2 regions of the Streptomyces sp. AC627_RSS907 genome follow, and region 1 is predicted to be linked to the other one. Evidence: riboswitches for the same ligand, from Rfam matches in the RefSeq annotation. Region 1 holds a riboswitch; the other holds the start of a gene.
The links. A riboswitch is a leader RNA that binds a small molecule or an ion and turns the genes downstream of it on or off. The one in region 1 is predicted to bind cyclic di-AMP.
Positions count from the first base shown of each region.

Region 2: another riboswitch for cyclic di-AMP. It lies ahead of KUM32_RS34980 (M23 family metallopeptidase); the one in region 1 lies ahead of KUM32_RS12000 (M23 family metallopeptidase).

Region 1 covers NZ_JAGMUE010000044.1:6,131-10,822, reverse strand. Annotated here, with positions in the region: gene KUM32_RS12005 (PP2C family protein-serine/threonine phosphatase) at 144-1,346, shown strand; cyclic di-AMP (ydaO/yuaA leader) riboswitch at 1,590-1,746, shown strand; gene KUM32_RS12000 (M23 family metallopeptidase) at 1,758-2,792, shown strand; gene KUM32_RS11995 (PrsW family intramembrane metalloprotease) at 2,925-4,271, opposite strand; gene trmB (tRNA (guanosine(46)-N7)-methyltransferase TrmB) at 4,282-4,692, opposite strand, start outside.
Region 2 covers NZ_JAGMUE010000289.1:220,118-224,809, forward strand. Annotated here, with positions in the region: gene KUM32_RS34965 (carboxymuconolactone decarboxylase family protein) at 1-376, shown strand, start outside; gene KUM32_RS34970 (TetR/AcrR family transcriptional regulator) at 436-1,056, shown strand; gene KUM32_RS34975 (SGNH/GDSL hydrolase family protein) at 1,104-1,889, opposite strand; gene KUM32_RS34980 (M23 family metallopeptidase) at 2,096-3,019, opposite strand; cyclic di-AMP (ydaO/yuaA leader) riboswitch at 3,024-3,182, opposite strand; partial or broken gene KUM32_RS44200 (alpha-galactosidase) at 3,560-3,708, opposite strand; gene KUM32_RS34985 (tyrosine-protein phosphatase) at 3,803-4,600, shown strand; gene KUM32_RS34990 (DUF6126 family protein) at 4,625-4,692, opposite strand, start outside.

The DNA of each region.
Region 1 (4,692 bases):
GGCCTTCGGTGCGTCGGCCCGGCCCGTGGGCCGGTGACGTCATCCGGTCGGCCCTCACGGCTCGCCCCCCGCCCCCGCTCCGGGAAACCTGGATTGACGGGACGGCAAGCGGCGTGACGTCGCGGGGTGGCGGGAGACGAGTGGTGCGGCCAGGTGACGTGGCAGACGAGGGACCGTACGCCCGGGCCGGCGGCCGGCTCCCCGGCGACCCCGTGCCCGACCCCGGCCTCGGTGACAAGGTGGCGCTCCCGCCGCCCGCGGGGCCCGGCCGGCGGTGGCGGACCGCGTACGGACGGACCCTCGTACGCCTGCTCCCCGTGCTGCTGATCGTCAGCGCCGTCCTGTACGACGTCCTGACCCCGCGGTACTTCACCGCGGGCCCCCTCTACACGGCCGCCCCGCTGGTCGCCGCCCCGGTCTACTCACGGCGCGGCACGGTGCTCACCGGCGTCGCCGCCGTCGTCGCCGTGATCGGGCTCCAGCTCACCAAGGGTGTCGCCCACTACGTCGACTCCCTCACGGAGCTGATCACCATCGCGACGGTCGCGGCGCTCGCCGTCCTCGTCAACGCCTTCGTCCGCCGCACCGACGAGCGTCTCGTGTCCGTCCGTGAGATCGCCGAGGCCGCCCAGCGCGCCGTGCTGCCCGAGCCCGCCGAGCGGATCGGCGGCTTCGAGATCGCCGCCCGCTACGAGGCCGCGCAGGCCGACGCCTTCATCGGCGGTGACCTGTACGCGGTGCAGGACAGCGCGCACGGCGTGCGGCTCATCGTCGGGGACGTGCGGGGCAAGGGCATGGGCGCGGTGGCCGCCGTCGCGGTCGTGATCGGCGCCTTCCGGGAGGCCGCCGAGCAGGAGTCGACGCTGGAGGCGGTGGCGCAGCGCCTGGAACGGGCCCTGGCTCGCGAGGGCACCCGGCGGGAAGGCCTGGACGCCTTCGAGGGGTTCACCACCGCAGTCCTCGCCGAACTCCCGCACGGCGCGGGCGTGGTCCGCATCGTCAACCGGGGCCATCCGCCACCCCTGCTGCTGTACGCCGACGGCACCCTGCTCTCGCTGCCCGCCCGGGAGTCGGCGCTGCCGCTCGGCATGGGAGAGCTGGGTGTGTGGCCCGACCGGGCGGAGGAGGTCGACTTCCCCGGTGGGGCCACGCTGCTGCTGTACACCGACGGCCTGTCGGAAGCCCGCGACGACCGGAACGCGTTCTACGAGCCGCACGAGCGCCTGGCCGGTTCCGTCTTCCGGCATCCGGCCCGACTGCTCGACACCCTGGCCGAAGACGTGCGCCGGCACTCCGGTGGCGGCATGGCGGACGACATGGCCCTGCTCGCCGTACGACGGCCCTGACCGTCATCACGATCGGTGACGGTGCGAGCGCCCTCCGCATAACAACTGACACACCATCAGAAGAGGCCTGGAGGGAAGGCGCCGCTGAGGGGTGGTCAAGTCGCCCTGTTTTCGCCGCTCGTGAGGCTTACGTCCGCCGGGGATCCGTTAACGATCAAGCGGAACGGCTTGGAATCCGAGGCCCCCGTCTATTAACGTTCGATAACGCAGCGCGGTCGTCCCAGCCGTCACAGAAGGCGGCTCCGTGCGCACGCGCCGAATCCCGTAAGGGAACCGGGGAACCACCACCTTGGGGTGAATCGGGCGTATGCCGCCGTGGAGACACGGCCGGTATACGCGCGTAGGAGACCTTCCTGCTCCGAACCCGTCAGCTAACCCGGTAGGCGGAAGGAAGGAAAGGAGTACGCCCACGTGGCGTCCAACCGGCCTGCCCCCGAGGCCCCGTTCGTGCCCAGCGGGCACGGCACCGACACCTTCGGCTACGACGGCCACCGCGCCGAAGAGGGCCCCTGGGAGGAATGGAACCCCACCGAGGAGTCCATCCGCCCCGTACGCGGCCGGCACCGCGTCGCCAAGCAGCGCGGCGGGCTCGCCCGCAGCTCCACCGTCCTCGGCGTCGGTGTCATCGCCGCCGTCGGAGCGGGCGGCATGGCCAGCGCGCAGACCGGCAAGCCGCCGGTGCCGATCTCCATGCCGGACCTGCCGAACGTGGGCTCGCTGATCTCCGACAGCGACGAGGAGCCGGAGCCGCAGGGCACCGCCACCCCCCTCAGCAGCATCGGCACGACCTCCACCGACACCACGGAGGGCACCACCGACGCCGGTGAGACCCTGCGGGCCCGGATCATGGCGCAGGCCGAGCAGCAGCAGGCCCAGGTCGAGAGCAAGGCCGCCGCGGAGGCTGCGGCCGCCGCCGAGAAGCAGGCCGCGGAAGCCGCCGCCAAGGCGGAGAGGGAAGCCAAGGCCAAGGCCGCCGCCGCCAAGAAGAAGGCGGAGGAGGAGGCCGCGAAGAAGGCCGAGGCCGAGCGGCTCGCGAAGCTGGCCAAGCAGTACACGCTGCCGACCTCCTCGTACACGATCTCCTCCACCTTCGGCCAGGCCGGCGCCTACTGGTCCTCCGGTCACCACACCGGCCTCGACTTCGCCGCACCCACGGGCACGCTGCTCAAGGCGGTGCACAGCGGCACGATCACGTCGGCCGGCTATGACGGGTCGTACGGCTACAAGACGGTGCTCACCCTCGAGGACGGCACCGAGATCTGGTACGCCCACCAGTCCTCCATCAGCGTCAGCGTCGGCCAGAAGGTCAGCACCGGTGACGTCATCGGCCGCGTCGGCGCCACCGGCAACGTCACGGGCGCCCACCTCCACCTGGAGGTCCACACGGCCTCGGGCGGCGGCGTCGACCCCATGGCGTGGCTGCAGAGCAAGGGCCTCACTCTCTGAGCCGCACCGTTCCCGGCGCCCGCCGCCGCTGATCCCCGGCGGTCCTGACGCAGACCCCCCGACGTCAGGGCTGCCGGTCCCCGCGGAAGCCGTTCGCCCAGGCCTCGCCGCCAGGGCCGGACGTCCGGGCGGCTATCGCTGGTAGGGACGGGGCGACGGGTACGGCAGATACCAGTGCGGCGCGGGGTACTGCGGCGGCACCGGCGTCGTGGAGACGTAGCCGTACGGGCCGTGGCATGGGTAGGGGCCGTACGCCCCGGGCCCCCGCCACGGTGGCACGGCCCGCGGCGCCGTGACGAGGGCCGCGTGCTCCAGGGCCGGACGTGCCGCGTCCCGTCGCTGCCACAGGGCGTCCAGCAGTTCCCGCTCCCGTACGACGTAGTCGGCGCCCGCCCTGCCCCGGCGCCCCCGCTGCCGCAGGAAGGCCAGTGAGGTCGCGTACGCCTCGTACTGCGCCACCGCCCGCGCCGCCGGCTTCCCGGCGTGCCGGCGGGCGTGCTGCCGGGCGATGCGGCGGGCGCGCATCGAGCCGAGGACGAACGGCTCCGCCGGCGCCAGCCACCCGGCCGCCACGTACGCGGGCAGTTCGGCCCGCACGGTGCCCAGTTCGCGCTGCCGGGTCCAGATCACCAGCCAGGTCAGCAGGCCGAACGCGGGGAGCATGAAGGCCGCGTACACCGCGAGGAAGCCGTACTCGCCGAACGAGGCCGAACCGTTCCACAGGGCGTGCATGCCCATCGCGAGCAGCAGACCGGACAGCGGGAGCAGGGCGCGGTGCAGGTGCCGGCGGTCGGCCAGGAGCGCGGCGGCGCCGAAGCCGATGCCGGTGAGCACGGTGAACAGCGGGTGGGCGAACGGCGACATCACGATGCGGACGAAGAAGGTCGCGGCCGTGACGGAGGCGATGCCGCTGTCGCCGGTGAGCTGGTCGGTGCCGAAGGCGGTGCCCAGGTAGAGGATGTTCTCGGTGAAGGCGAAGCCGGTGGCGGTGACACCGGCGACCACCACGCCGTCGACGATGCCGGTGAAGTCCCGTCTGCGGAAGAGGAAGACCAGCAGGACGGCGGCGGCCTTGGCGGACTCCTCGACGACCGGGGCTATGACCGTGGCGCCGAGGGTGTCCGCGCCGGCCGGGTCGGCGGTGGCCGTCGCTATCCATCGCGTCGCGAAGCTGTTCGCGACGATCGCTATCAACGCCGCCGCGCAGGCGCCCCAGGAGAAGCAGAACAGCAGGTTCCGCCGGGGCCCGGGGTCGACCCGGTCCAGCCAGCGGAACGCGGCCACGAGCAGCGGCACGGGCAGCACCGCGAGACCCAGCCCCACCAGGAACCCCCGCGTCCCGGTCTGTTCGCGCACCAGGGCCAGGATCACCAGGCCGGAGAGCGCCAGCAGGGTGATCAGCGCGCCGTGACGCACCCAGGTGCGCTGCCACCAGTGCGGACGCGGCGGATACGTCGGATACGGGGGACAGGTGGCCACGGCATGGACCCTAACCGGTGGGGGGCTGCTCCTTGTACTGGTCGCGGCCCTGTCCGCGCTGCGGTACGGGGTGCGACACGGAGTGCTGTACGCGGCGGAAGAGCAAGTCGTTCACCACGTGTCCCTTGTCCAGTCCCTGGCCCTCGAAACGGGTCAGCGGCCGGTGGGCGGGGCGCGGCGCGTAACCGCCGCCGGGCACGGTGTTCTCGAAGTCGGGGTGCGCGGTGAGGACCTCGAGCATCTGCTCCGCGTACGGCTCCCAGTCGGTGGCGCAGTGCACGACGGCTCCCGGCGCGAGCCTGGACGCCGCCAGGGTCAGGAACTCCGGCTGGATCAGCCGGCGCTTGTGGTGCCGCTTCTTGGGCCAGGGGTCGGGGAAGTACACGCGCAGGCCGGCGAGGGAGTCGGGGGCGAGCATCTC
Region 2 (4,692 bases), on a different contig from region 1:
GGCGGCCTCCATAGGCTGCTCGTGGTGCATGGACTTCGGCTACTGGGAGAACGCGGAGCGCGGAATGGACCGGCGCAAGCTCCACGACGTGCCGGCGTGGCGCGAGAGTGACGTGTACACCCCGTTGGAGCGGGACGTCATGGAGTACGCCGAGGCCATGACGGCGACCCCGCCCACCGTGGGCGACGACCTCGCCGGGCGGCTGCGGACCCGGCTGGGCGAGCCCGCGTTCGTGGAGCTGACGGCCATGGTCGCCGTCGAGAACCTGCGTTCCCGTCTCAACGCGGCGCTCGGCCTCACCAGCCAGGGCTTCAAGGACTCCTGCGACCTGTCCGGCGCGGGCTCCGGGGCCGGGGCCGCCGCCTCGGCGGACTGAGTCCGGGGGCCGAAGGCGGCCGTCGCCGCACGTCCGGGCGCCTGTATAGGCTGACGGGCGTGGCGAGAGTCCGGTTGAGTGTGGCGGAGCGGCGCGAGGAGCTGCTGCGCGCAGCCATCGAACAGATATCCGCGCGGGGCGTGGCGGCGTTGCGGATCGCCGACGTGGCCGCCGCGCTCGGTGTCAGCAACGCGCTGGTGCTGTATCACTTCTCGACGAAGGAGAAGCTGGTCGCCGCCGCCTTCGCGCATGCCGCCGAGGACGATCTCGCCCATCTGCGCAAGCTGCTCGGCGGCCGTACGTCGGCGCTGCGCCGGCTGCGGGCGGCCGTACGGTGGTACGCCCCGACCGGACAGGCCAAGGGCTGGCGGCTGTGGATCGAGGGCTGGGCGGTGGCCCTGCGTGAGCCCGCCCTGCGGGAGGTCGCGCGGGAGCTCGACCGGCAGTGGAAGGCGGCGATCGCCGAGGTCATCGCCGAGGGCGTGGCGGCCGGGGAGTTCCCGTGCCCGGACCCCGACGGCGCCGCCCGGCGTCTGACCGCCCTGCTCGACGGGCTGGCCGTGCAGCTGACGTCCTACGCGGGCGCGGTGTCCCGGGCCCAGGCACAGGAGTGGACGGACGAGGCGCTCGCCCGGGAACTGGGGCTGGCGCGGGAGGCGTTGACGCCGTCGCGGCGATGAGCCGGCCCGGAGCCGGCGTCCCCCGCCGCCGCGCCCCGGTCCCGCCTTCAGACCACCGCGTCGATCCGCATCTTGATGTCGTCCGGCGACAGCGTCCCCTTCGCGGTCACGTGGTCCCCCGAGGACTCGCCCCGCAGCCGGCGTCCGATCCACGGCACCAGGTACTCCCGTGCCCACTGCACGTCGTCCCGCCGGACGTCGAGGGTGCCGCGGGGCGGCAGCGGCGGCCAGGGCTGGTCCGGGTCGGCCGGGACGCCGAGGCCGAGGACCTGGCCCGCCCGCAGCGCCACGCGGGTGTGGCCCTCCGCGGAGAGGTGCAGCCGGTCCGCGTCCCACGCCCTGCGGTCCTGGACGCTCCGGAGCGACCACAGGTCGAGCACCGGGCAGCCGTAGCGGTCGGCGACGGCGCGCACGTGTCCGTTGTACGTGGCGATCTTGCCGCGCAGATGCTTGAGGACCGGCACCCCGCGGGTGTCGAACCCGGTCGTCACCAGGACGGTGCCGGCCGCGGCGGTCAGCGCGGCCACCGCCCGCTCGAACCGCTCGGCCACCTCGTCGGGATCGGTGCCGGGCCGGATGATGTCGTTGCCGCCCGCACAGAACGAGACGAGGTCCGGTGCGAGTTCGACGGCCCGCGGGACCTGTTCCGCCACGATCTGGTCGAGCAGCCTGCCGCGCACGGCGAGGTTCGTGTACGTGAAGTCGCCCTCGGGGCGCCGGTCTGCGAGCAGTACGGCGAACCGGTCGGCCCAGCCGACGAACGCCCCGTCGGGGCCGGGGTCACCGACGCCCTCGGTGAAGCTGTCCCCCACCGCCACGTACGACCCGATCACTGCTCTGCTGTCACTCTTCGAATCGTCTGCCACATCGGCCCATGATTCACCGTGGAATGTGACCTACGCGACCGTAGGAAGGGGTTGACGGGCGGTGAGAAAGACCACGCCTAAAGTGTTCGTCAATTGCGGAATACGCCGAAGGCCGGACCCCGGGACCGGGGCCCGGCCTTCGTTCCGGCGCGAGGGCCGCGCCGGAACCGTCGTCAGACCAGGACGCCGTGCGAGCGCAGGAAGGCCAGCGGGTCCACGTCCGAGCCGTAGTCCGGCGTGGTGCGGATCTCGAAGTGCAGGTGGGGGCCGGTCACGTTGCCGGTGGCACCCGAGAGGCCGACCTGCTGGCCCGCCGTCACCGACTGGCCGGCGGAGACGGAGAGCGAGGACAGGTGGGCGTACTGGGCGTAGTGGCCGTCGGCGAGCTCGATGACGACCTGGTTGCCGTACGCGCCGCCCCAGCCGGCGGAGACGACCGTGCCGGCGCCGACGGCCTTGAGCGGGGTGCCGGTCGGGACGACGAAGTCCGTGCCGGTGTGGTAGCCGCTGGACCACATGCTGCCCGACTGGTGGTACGGGGTTCCGACGCTGCCGCCGGGGACGGGGGAGGTGTAGCCGCTGGCGGTGCCTGCGGACTGGGTGCTCGTGCGGGAGGAGGTCGTCGTGGCGTTCGGCGACTTCTCCGAGACGGTGTCCTCCGACGCGGCGGGCTTCGGGGCGGCGGGCTTCTCGGCCGGCTTGTCCGCGGGCTGCTCCGGGGTGGTCGCCGCCGGCCGGCCGAGGGACAGTTCGAGGCCCGGGTGGATCAGCGACGGGTCGGAGCCGATGGCCTCGCGGTTGTCCGAGTAGAGCTTCTTCCAGCCGCCGTCGACGTGCTGCTCGTCGGCGATCCCCGACAGGGAGTCCCCGCTCCTGACGGTGTACGTCGTCGTGCCCGGGTTCTTCCCGGCGGCCTGCCCTGCTGTCGCCGGGACGGACCGCACGGCCTGCTCGGAGGCGGACTGCGCGGGAGCGGCCTGCGCGCCGGCGGCACCCATCAGCGGGAGGGCGAGCGCGGCGCCACCGGTTCCGGCGACGGCGAGGGTGCGGGTGAGGCGCATGGCCTTGGTACGACGGTGCTTACCCTTCGCGGGCATGGTGAGTTCCTCTCCGGCGCCTGCGAGGTGAGCTGTCGGGTGCGGGCTGGAGATGCCCGGCCGCGCAGGGGCGCGGCTTTACCCCGAGCCTGTTCCGGGAACCGGAACAGGCGGTCCTGCCTGTGGGTCCCCCGCTCCTGCCGGGTACGGGTGATGGATGAGTGCGGGCTCCGGTCGGCGGCAGGATTAGGCGTCCGTCCGGATCGGTGGTGAACGTAAGGGACCCGGCCGCGCGGGGACAAGCGAGGAATTGCCCGGGCACGTGTTTTCCGTGATCCGTTGCGGGAATCACCGGTCACACTCCGTCGATTCCGCGTGCGCCGTTTCCCGTGAAGCGCCTTGAAAACCGATTGAATTACGTGAGCATGACGAGCAACTCACGGTCACGGATATGACGCTGCTCACGCGAGACCGCCCCAGCCTCCTTTATTCCAGGTCACGTTGGGCGTCAAGCCTCAATTCAGAACAGAACGCCCGAATACGGTCGAGTCGGAACACCGTGGCGTCGAGGTCTCCGCGGCCGGCTGAAGCCCTCCCGGAGGCGAGCCGGTCGAGCGGATCGGTGTCGGCCGAGGTCCGCACCCCGTGTCCCGGCGGGCGAGCACACCGAGACCGGCCCGGCCGCCGCCATCCGGGCAGGACGCGAAGGCACCGCCCGGGTGGTCGGCCCACAGCCGGTCCACCAGTGCCTTCACAACTCACTGCCGCAGGCAGGGGATGCCGTATCGTCGAGTGGCGCCCGTCGTCGAGCAGCGCCGACGGGGCGGAGTGGGAGGAGCCCCCGTGACGCAGCAGGTCCCGTCGACCGAGCCCGAGCTGGCCGGTGTGCGCAACTTCCGTGACCTGGGCGGGCTGCCGACCGTGGACGGACGGCGGGTGCGGCAGGGGGTGCTGTTCCGCAGCGGCCACCTGGCGCACGCCACCGAGGAGGACGCGGCGTTCCTGGCCTCGCTGGGCCTGCACACCATCTTCGACTTCCGCAACGCGGCCGACCAGAAGCTCGAGGGCCCCGACGTCGAGCTGCCGGGCGTGCGCAACGTGAACCTGCCGCTGAGCGATCCGGCCGACGGCGCCGAGTTCTGGAAGATGGTCCGCGACGGCGACCTCGACCAGCTGCGCGAGATCCTGGCGGACGACAAGGGCGCCCAGCGGATGATCGGCTCCTACCGCACGATCATCAAGGAGCGCACAACGGAGCACTCCCGCGTGCTGCACGCACTCGCCGAGGACAGCGTCCCCGCCCTCATGCACTGCGCGGCCGGCAAGGACCGCGCGGGTCTGTCGATCGCGATCACCCTGCTCGCCCTCGGTGTCGAACGCGAGGCCGTCGTCGAGGACTACCTGAAGTCGAACGCCGCGCACCGCCGCTACAAGGTGCACCGCAGCAGCTCCGCCGCCTCGGCGTACTCCCCCGAGGTCATGGAGCTGCTGAGCCCGCTGTTCGACGCGCGCGCCGAGTATCTGGCCGCGGCCTTCGAGACAGTGGAGGAGACCTGGGGCGGGGTCGACGCCTACCTGGAGAAGGGCCTGCGGGTCACTCCGGAGACTCGGGAGCGGCTGCGCGAGCGGATGCTGGACTGAGCCACGCGCCCGGTCGGTCGCCGGCTACTTGGCCCCCACCTCGAACAGCAGGTAGAGGAAGGCACCGAAGACGTGCCCGAGGGCGATGTAGA